2 regions of the Serratia symbiotica genome follow, and region 1 is predicted to be linked to the other one. Evidence: predicted binding sites of a transcription regulator. Region 1 holds the regulator's gene; the other holds the start of a gene.

Region 1 (4,966 bases):
TTTTTTGCTATGTAGCAGACGACCGATCACCGTGCCGAACCCTAACCAAATCATACCGGCGATAATATTCACCACCAAGACACCTACCGCAATCGCCACGATGGAAGTGGAGTACCTGTCACCCGCCATACTGAAACTCACCACCGCACCCAGCGCCATCAACCAGGCTTTCGGGTTGAGAAACTGTAACAACCAGCCCTGATACAGCTGTATCGGCTTGGTCGGAACCTCATCGGTTTCCAGCTTTTCATAGGCGGCAGAGGCAACTTTCCACGCCAGCCACAGCAGGTACAAGCTGCCAAGGATTTTCAGGATCAAGTGCAGCGATGGGTAGACCAACAGCAGGCTACCCACGCCAAACGCCACCAACAGCAAAATGCTCTGCATGCCAAGCAGGATGCCGATCATCAACCACAGTGAACGCATAAAGCCGAAGTTGGCACCAGAGGTAGTCAGTAACATATTGTTGGGGCCAGGCGTGATAGCAATGACCCACAGGAAGCCTAACATCGAAAGAAATAAATTCAGTTCCATGAAGCAGGTACTCCTCATTCGCGTCGCTTTTTTGCCATATCATTGTTGATTAATGCCAGTAAAGCTAACAGTGCGTTATTGTTCCCACAATAGCCACCAACCCGATTTTTATTCAGGCTATGCATACATCCTTCTTGCGCCCTCTGACCGAGGCCATCCATCCGCCCCTGAAAACGCGGTGGGTATGCTGCCGCGTATTGTTAAATACCGTAAAATGTGGTTGGAATAGCGTATTCCATCTTGGCTATCTTTTTATCTGGACATCTCGACGTGATCATCCCTTGGCAAGAACTTGAAACCGCTACCCTGAACAGCCTCCTCGAATCTTTTGTGCTACGGGAAGGCACCGACTACGGCGAGCATGAACGCTCATTAGAGCAAAAGGTGGAAGATGTGCGTAACCAACTGAAAAACGGAGAGGTAGTGTTAGTATGGTCGCAGTTGCACGAAACCGTTAACATCATGCCACGCAGACAGTTTTGCGCCGGGCTGGATGAAATTTAGTGGTTATTGACGCAATGACCAACGGAAAAATCAGCTAACAAATGAATGATTGCCAACACCCATGCACAGGATTTACTCCCGGCGAAAGTGCGCCAAACAGGCCAATAATCATTATCTGGCACCGTCTCATTTAACATGGAGTGACGACCATCATGTCTGCCAAACATCCCATCATCGCAGTGACTGGCTCCAGCGGTGCTGGCACCACCACCACCAGCGTGGCATTCCGTAAAATATTTCAGCAACTCCACCTCCGTGCCGCAGAGTTGGAGGGCGACAGCTTTCACCGCTACACCCGGCCAGAAATGGACGCAGCGATCCGCAAGGCGAGCGATCTGGGCCGGCATATCAGCTACTTCGGTCCCGAAGCCAACGACTTTGGCCTGCTGCAGCAGAGCTTTATCGAATATGGCAAAAACGGCACCGGAGACGCACGCAAGTACCTGCACACCTATGACGAAGCCATGCCCTACCATCAGGTACCCGGCACTTTCACACCCTGGGAGCCACTTCCGGCACCGACCGACGTGCTGTTCTACGAGGGCTTGCACGGCGGCGTGGTCACCGAACACCACAACGTGGCTAAGCACGTCGATCTGCTGGTCGGCGTAGTGCCGATCGTTAACCTGGAGTGGATACAAAAGCTGATACGCGATACCGGCGATCGCGGCCATTCCCGCGAGGCGGTGATGGATTCGGTGGTGCGCTCAATGGAAGACTATATCAGCTACATCACGCCGCAGTTCTCACGCACCCATATCAACTTCCAACGTGTACCAACGGTAGATACCTCCAACCCGTTCGCCGCCAAAGCTATTCCCTCACTGGACGAGAGTTTTGTGGTGATCCACTTCCGCGAGCTGGATCAGATCGATTTCCCCTACCTATTGGCGATGCTGCAAGGCTCTTTCATCTCGCACATCAACACCCTGGTGGTACCAGGCGGCAAAATGGGACTGGCCATGGAACTGATCATGACACCGCTGGTGCAACGGCTGTTGGAAGGCAAGAAGATCGAATAACAACCTATCATTATTGCAGCCAGTTTGGACATGGACAGCGCGCAACAACCGCAGCGTAAACGCAGTACGTGAGGAGGGAGCGCTCTGCCCAGGGACAAAACCTTAACGCTCACCCACCTACTGTTCACACCACTTGAGAAATTAGGCATTCGCATAAGAACAGGCCACGAAACCTACCGCTAATTGTGCTGAAGCGAGACAATACGAGACACCCGTCTTTCTCTGTGCTACAAACAGAGCCACAACAACAAATTGTTCTTGGCGGTGATTTCAGGAGATGCTAAAGGAAATATTGGGTTATAGGTAAGTAAACAAAATGTATATTTCGGCTATCCCGGTAAGTTAATATGCAGAGCAACAGCCTATATTTATTATTTTTGACATGCCTCAAAACCTGCCGATAGCTTTCGCTCACACAGTGGCTACAGGCACTTTGTACAGGGAACTCTGACCCCTGTGACACAAGGCAGTGATAACAACAGAGGATAACAACGAATGGTTCTCGGCAAACCGCAAACAGACCCCACTCTCGAATGGTTCCTATCTCATTGCCATACCCACAAATATCCATCGAAGAGTACGCTAATTCACCAAGGTGAAAAGGCCGAAACACTTTACTACATCGTGAAAGGCTCTGTAGCGGTGCTGATCAAGGATGAAGAGGGTAAAGAGATGATCCTGTCCTATCTCAATCAGGGGGACTTCATCGGCGAGCTAGGATTGTTTGAAGAAGGCCAAGAGCGCAGTGCCTGGGTTCGGGCAAAGGTCGCCTGTGAAGTGGCTGAAATTTCTTATAAGAAATTCCGTCAGTTGATCCAGGTTAACCCAGACATCCTGATGCGCCTGTCCGCCCAGATGGCAAACCGCTTGCAAATCACCTCCGAGAAAGTGGGCAACCTCGCCTTCTTGGACGTGACAGGCCGCATTGCGCAAACCCTGCTGAACCTGGCGAAGCAGCCTGATGCCATGACCCACCCAGACGGTATGCAGATTAAGATCACTCGCCAGGAAATTGGCCAAATTGTCGGTTGCTCACGAGAAACCGTTGGCCGAATTCTGAAAATGCTTGAAGACCAAAACCTGATTTCCGCTCACGGCAAAACCATTGTCGTCTACGGCACGCGTTAACCACCGAAGAAACGGCGCAGCAAAGCGTAATGCTTGTCAGTTAAGCTTTTGAGGACGCCGCAACGGGTAACGTTGCGGCTTCTTTTTTACCGCTCTTGGATAATGTCTTTGCCGTCGGGCTGGCAGGACGAAGCTTTCAGCCATCGCCAGGATTTCATTCATCACTTTCGGCACCTTTCCCGGAGCCACCGCTGGCAGTATGCTCAGTTGCGCTGTTAGATACAGTGCAGCCTGTTTAAACCCTATCTGGTAAGGCTCCACGTTTTTCAGGCTGTAAGCCATCTGTGCCATCATGAACCTCAGCAGGTTATAAGCCAGCACTACACCCCAGAGTTCCTGTCTTATTAGCTCTGGCTTTCTGCTTCTCAGCGTCAGTTCATTTTGCAACAGATGCTGTTTCATTTCTCTGAAGCCCTGCTCGATTTCCCAACGCTGCCCGTAAAGGTCAACGATATCAGCTTTAGGGTAACGTAACGGATCGCACATTGACGTCAGGATCTGTATTGTTTTTCCGTTGATTTCTTTACTTATCAACCTCGCCGTCAGTGTTTGAGGCGCATCTTTCCATTTCTTACGGGCCTGAGGGGGTAAGCTGAGTTCGACCAGTTCATGTCCTGCACCCAGCTTCTCGCGCACCTGATACTGCGCGCCTTTGCGCAGTGGGATCATCCAGTGTTTTTCTGTTCCTGATGACCACCAGTGGTGAAGCAACCCGAGTGCATAGAAGCCTTTATCCAGTATCGTCAGTGAGTGGTCCTGCGTCTGCCCGGCCAATTGAGCGGCAAGGTCAACTTCGCTGGTTTCTGACACGCTGCCAAAGCTCACACCGGATAACAGATGACTGGTCACTTCCATCTGACAGACCATACGCAGCTGTGGCCAGTCGGACTGGGCATACTCATTAGCTGTTCGTCCAAAAGCAGCATCATTTTCCGGCGTGTCCGGTGTTCTCCACAGAGTGCCGTCTACAGCCATCAATGTCAGACCGTTCCAGTGGGATAACGGTGTTTTCTCGAACCAGAGTTGGCGTGTTTTCTCGAAAACCAGTCTAACCACATCTTCCCCGAGCCGCTGACGGGCTTGTACCACGGCGCTGGGTGCGACAAAAGGACGCTTACCCGGCAGCATAATATCGAGATGTGAAACCAACTGATTCATGGAAAATGAGCGGAACAAGGACATACCGGCGACAGCCCAGACCATCATCTCCATGGGGAGACGGCGCTTGCGAAGCGTCACGACCCCGGTATCAGCCAGGCACTCATCGATAAGCTCAGGTGAGAGCAAATCAGACAGTGCAGCAAACTCTTTAGGAGAGAATTTAAGAACGGCATCAAGCGCCTGACTCAGTAACATAAAAAAATCCGTAATCTCAGGGAGATTACGGATTTTCACACAGAGGTAGGATCGTTCAAGTGATCCTTAACTGATCGGCATTACGCAGCAAAGCGTCGTTTTTTATCCGTCGCATCTATATAAATAGACGCAGTACCCCAATGATCACAATCACCCACCGATTACGTCTTGTACCGCCAACTCAAACAGCGCCATGCCGGCTGCGATATCCTGAAACTCTATCACCAACGAAGGGGCGAAATGGATCACATTCGGCCCGGCGTTGAGGATCATCAGGCCGCGCGTGGCAGCAGCAGTGAGGAAGTCATGCGCCTTGCCGTGGTACTGCGGTGTCAGCTCTGCACCAATCAACATCCCCATGCCACGAATGGCAGTGAAAACCCGGTATTGCTCACCAATTTTCTGTAACGCTACCACATATT
Region 2 (4,966 bases), 1.5 Mb from region 1:
TGTGTCAACATTGCGCGTGCTTTGGCTGGATCATATCCGCTGATGTGTGCGTCGTTGTCATAGGCCCAGGACGCGCGCGGCAGGATCGAAGCGGCGGTTTCCGCCGTGCCGTAGTAAATCGACTGCATCAGACGCGGATTGTTGATCGCCAGCGCAATTGCCTGGCGCACTTTCAGATTGTTCAGCGGCGGTTTGCGGGTGTTAAATGCCAGATAAGCGATGTTCATCCCAGGTCGCAATGTCAGGCGCAGACGCGGGTCATCGCGCAGAATAGAAAACTGGCTGGCGGCCGGGTAGGCCAGTACGTCGCATTCGCCTGTCAGCAGTTTGGACAACCGGCCATTGCCGCCAGCCCCTATATCGATGACCACCTGCCGCATGCGCGGCTGCCCCTTCCAGTAGACATCGTTACGTACCAGGCGGATATATTGCCCTAAACGATATTCATTGAGCAGGAAAGGCCCACTGCCAACTGGCTCGCGATCGATCATCTCTTGCCGCCCTTCATGCATCAGTTTATCGGCATACTCTGCCGATAGCACTGGCGCATAATGGGTCGCAAGGTGCCACAGGAACGAGGCATTGGGTGCCTGTAGGCGGATTTCGACGGTAGAGTCATCCAGCTTTTTTATGCTTTGTACGGAACCATCGAATTGCAGGCTATCGAAATAAGGGTATTCGCCACCGTTGACGTTATGGTAGGGGTGTTTCTGATCAAAAACGCGGGCGAAGCTGAACACCACATCATCGGTATTCAGATTGCGGGTCGGCTTGAACCAGGCGGTGGTTTGGAAAGGCACGTTTTTGCGCAGATGAAAACGGTAGGTCGCCCCGTTATCCAGCACTTCCCAGCTCTGTGCTAGCCCAGGGAGCAGCCGATAGGTATAGGGATCGACATCCAGCAGGCGGTCATACAGTTGAGCGGCCAGGGTATCGACCGTCAGGCCCCTCCTGGCTCTCTGCGGATTAAACGTGTGCAGTATGCCACTGACACAGTAGACAAAGCCGCTCTGGCGTATGTCCGGTAGCGGTGTTATGGCGGCGGGTGTCGGTGGTGTAGCCAGGCAGCTCAACGACAATATCCAACAGGGTAAACCACGCATAAAAGGCTTCATGGGTTAATCAGCAATAGCGTTAGTGTACCGCACTCTGACAATCTGCCCAATCCATTGAGCAAAATGGCTGAGTTTTCTTCTTCAGGCATGACACAATGCGTTTTCGCGTTTTAAATGGAGCCATTTTGGCGCACAGAAATGATACGCGGAAGAGGCTTAAACGCGCGCTGCTTCTGGCAGGCGTTTCAGATGATGCACCACTAATAGGGCAAGCAACAGCATGGCACTGATAAACGCCACCACGCCATACCAGCCGAAGCGGTGCCAGAACATACCGCCAAGCGTGCCAGCGACGCTCGATCCGGCATAATAACAAAACAGATAGAGCGAAGAAGCCTGGCCTTTGGCGCGGCGCGCACGGATGCCGACCCAACTGCTGGCTACCGAATGAGCAGCAAAGAAACCGGCACTGAACAGCATCAAGCCGATAAATATCACCGTCACGGGTGACAAAGCGCTGATCAGAATCCCGATCACCATAATGGTGATGGAGACCCATAGCACCGGGCCACGGCCAAAGCGCGAGGTCAGCATCCCCGCCTTGGGTGAGCTGTAGGTGCCGGTGAGGTATACCACCGATAGTAGGCCAACGATGGCTTGGCTGAAGTGATAAGGTTCGGTCAGCAGGCGATAACCAATGTAGTTGAACATAGTGACAAAACTGCCCATCAGCAGGAAACCCTCAGCAAACAGCAGTGGCATCCCCTTATCATGCCAATGCAGCTTGAAATTGATCAGCAGGGTACGCGGGCGCAGCGAACTGGCGCGGAAATGTCTGGAAGCAGGTAAAATGCGCCAAAACAGACCGGCGGCGGCCAAAGCGCACAGGCCGATCACCGCCAGCGCGATGCGCCAGGAGGAGAAGTCGGTCAGCACCCCGGTAATCAGACGGCCGCTCATGCCGCCAATCGAGTTGCCGCTGATATACAACCCCATTGAGAAGGCGACAAAGCTGGGGTGGATCTCTTCGTTCAAATAGGTCATGCCGACTGCCGCTACGCCGCTCAGTGACAAACCTATCAACGCACGCATCAGCAAAATGCCGTTCCAACTGGTCATAAAAGCGCAGATCAACGTACAGATCGCCGCCAGCAGTAATGCCACCACCATCACTGACTTGCGACCAATGGCATCGGACAATGGGCCGGTGAACATCAGGCCGATCGCCAACAGCCCGGTCGACACTGAAAGCGAAAGACTGCTTTGTGCCGGGGAAATGCCGAAGTCGTGCGATAACACTGGCAATATCGGCTGCACGCAGTATAGCAGCGCAAAGGTCGCCAGCCCGGCGGAGAACAACGCCAGAGTGACGCGCATAAATTGAGGTGTACCACGTTCAATGTAAGGAAGCTTGTTGAGGGTGGAACGTTTAACTTTTGGTGCAGCCGCCGCATCATTTTTAGCGACCAGCGTTGGCGGCATTACAGCCGCAGAACGCACAGGGGTTATCACAGCATTTCCTTAACCGAACATCGGGAGAGAGATAAACAGACACTGATGGATTAATGGAATAATAGGGAGAGGAACCTTTTTTGTCTAATAGATTAATAGACGTTTTAGCGATGAAGTTTAGCGGAAAATACGGTGGATTTGTGCAGTAAATCACATAACTAATCAAATAGTTGACGCTGGATGATAAAAAAATCACCATAGCCTTTAGTCTCTATTTACCAGCGCGAAAGAAAATAAGTAGGAGCTGATTTGTGAATGCTGTTGGGCAGCCTGGGTATATCGACCAAATCAAGCAGGCCAATGCGGGGGGCGTTTATCGGCTAATCGATCAGTTGGCTCCAATCTCACGCATCGAACTGTCAAAACGTGCGCATTTGGCCCCGGCTAGCATCACCAAGATCGTGCGCGAACTGCTGGAAGTGCATCTGGTCAAGGAAGTCGAGTGTCAGGACATCAGCAACCGTGGCCGCCCGGCGATTGGTTTGGCGCTGGCTCCCGAAGCTTGGCATTATCTTTCTGCCCGTATCAGCCGTGGCACCCTTACTTTGTCGCTGCGCGATCTCAGCAGCAAATTGGTGGTAGAAGAACATCTCCCCTTGGCTGCCGGACACTGCGACCCACTGTTGAAACGCATTCTCTGCGCAGTCGATCAATTCTTCATCCGCCACCAAAGTAAGCTTGAGCGGCTCACAGCGATCGCCATAACCTTGCTGGGCACTATCGACGTGGCATCTGGTGTAGTACACCACATGCCGTTTTACCCGGTACGGGATATGCCGCTTGGGCCGTCGCTAGAGGCTCACATTGGTCTGCCGGTCTATTTGCAGCACGACATCAGTGCTTGGACGATGGCGGAAGCGCTATTCGGCGCAGCACGTGGCAGTCAAAACGTCATTCAGATCGTCATTGATCATCATGTGGGGGCCGGGATTATCACTGGAGGCCACGTGCTGCACACTGGCCGTCACAGCCTAGTTGAGATCGGGCATATTCAGGTCGATCCCTATGGTAAGCGCTGTTACTGCGGCAATTACGGCTGCTTGGAAACTGTTGCCAGCATTGAAAACCTGCTGGAGATCGCTCAGCAGCGCCTTGGCGCGTCAATGAACTCTAGCCTGCACCGCTTGCCGTTGACCATTGAGTCGCTGTGCGATGCTGCTCTGGCGGGCGATCATCTGGCCCAAGATATTATCTTTGGCGTCGGCTATAGTCTGGGAGGTATTCTGGCGATGATGGTTAATCTGTTTAATCCAGAGAAGATCCTGCTGGGATCACCGCTGAATCGCGCAGCGGAAATTTTGCATCCGGCCATTGCTTCTTGCATTCGCCAGCGGTCGTTGCCAGCCTACAGCGAGCAGGTGCAGGTGGGGGCCACACAGTTCTCCAACCAAGGCACCATGCCCGGTGCGGCCCTGGTGAAGGAAGCATTGTACAACGGTTCATTGCTGGTGCAGCTATTGCAGGGATAACATCAAAATTTCTTATTATTCATAAAAATATTGAGCTGCCTCAAGCATCGACCTTGCTTCTTACCTAGAATTTTTGGTGCGATTTCATCGCCACGTGTATTGGCGAAATCTGGGATAACGGATCGTTCCGAAGCATTTCATCTATATTAAAGCGTTTATTTGTTACAGGAACGGATATCGATGTCGGTGAAACCATCGTTTCTCGCGCGTTGTTGCAGGCGTTGGCGGCGGACGGGCGCTCGGTGGCGGGTTAAAGCCAATCGCAGCGCGTTGCCAGGAAACCTATGAAGGTTTCCGCAAGAGAGATGCATTGATTTTACAGGCATCTTCAACCTTGCCACTGCTCTAGCACCAAATCAATCCCATCACCTGTTTGGATGAAGTGTTTGATGCACATACCGCCACTGACGTCAACTATGACCTGATGAGTGCTGGGCTAAGCGAACTGTCCGCAAAGGTGGACATGGTAGTGGTGGAGGGCAGCGACGGCTGGCGAGTGCTGATAAACGATCTGCACCCTTATTCCGAATGGGTGGTGCAAGAACAACTACCAGTAGTGTTAATCGTCGGCATTAAGCAGGGTTTCGTCAGCCATGCGTTGCTCACCGCCCAGTCGATTATCAACGATGGGTTAACACTGCTTGGCTGGGTAGCTAACCGTATCAATTCAGGGCTGGCACACTACGTTGCGACCATCTGCGCGTTTTAGCAACGTATCCCTGCACCATTGCTAGGTGAAGTGCCGAACAGCGCGAACTGGCACACTACCTCGACATCGCACTGCTTCTCAATCGCTAGGCACAATGATGATATGAAACAGTTCACCAATACTGTGCGGTTTAAGAAAGCAGAGGAAACCATTGCGTTCTGGCATACTGATTACTGTGTGTGCTTGGTATTTTGGCTGGCACCCGCCTGCGGCACTTCACT

What was found. The regulator CRP, encoded in region 1, controls carbon source genes, mostly activating them, when cyclic AMP is high. The targets are predictions, from matches to a motif close to ATGTGANNNNNNTCACAT.
Region 2: the regulator CRP is predicted to act here: its motif matches at 2,706-2,723, upstream of mlc (sugar metabolism global transcriptional regulator Mlc).

The regions. Positions count from the first base shown of each region.
Region 1 covers NZ_CP050855.1:2,955,664-2,960,629, forward strand. The annotation lists gene SYMBAF_RS14725 (LysE family translocator) at 1-534, opposite strand, end outside; gene SYMBAF_RS14730 (YheU family protein) at 805-1,038, shown strand; gene SYMBAF_RS14735 (phosphoribulokinase) at 1,191-2,060, shown strand; gene crp (cAMP-activated global transcriptional regulator CRP) at 2,556-3,188, shown strand; gene SYMBAF_RS14745 (IS4 family transposase) at 3,225-4,544, opposite strand; partial or broken gene SYMBAF_RS14750 (aminotransferase class III-fold pyridoxal phosphate-dependent enzyme) at 4,695-4,966, opposite strand, start outside.
Region 2 covers NZ_CP050855.1:1,094,615-1,099,580, forward strand. The annotation lists gene sapA (ABC transporter substrate-binding protein SapA) at 1-1,103, opposite strand, end outside; gene SYMBAF_RS05690 (MFS transporter) at 1,272-2,537, opposite strand; gene mlc (sugar metabolism global transcriptional regulator Mlc) at 2,819-4,036, shown strand; partial or broken gene bioD (dethiobiotin synthase) at 4,180-4,834, shown strand; gene SYMBAF_RS05705 (DUF1161 domain-containing protein) at 4,916-4,966, opposite strand, start outside.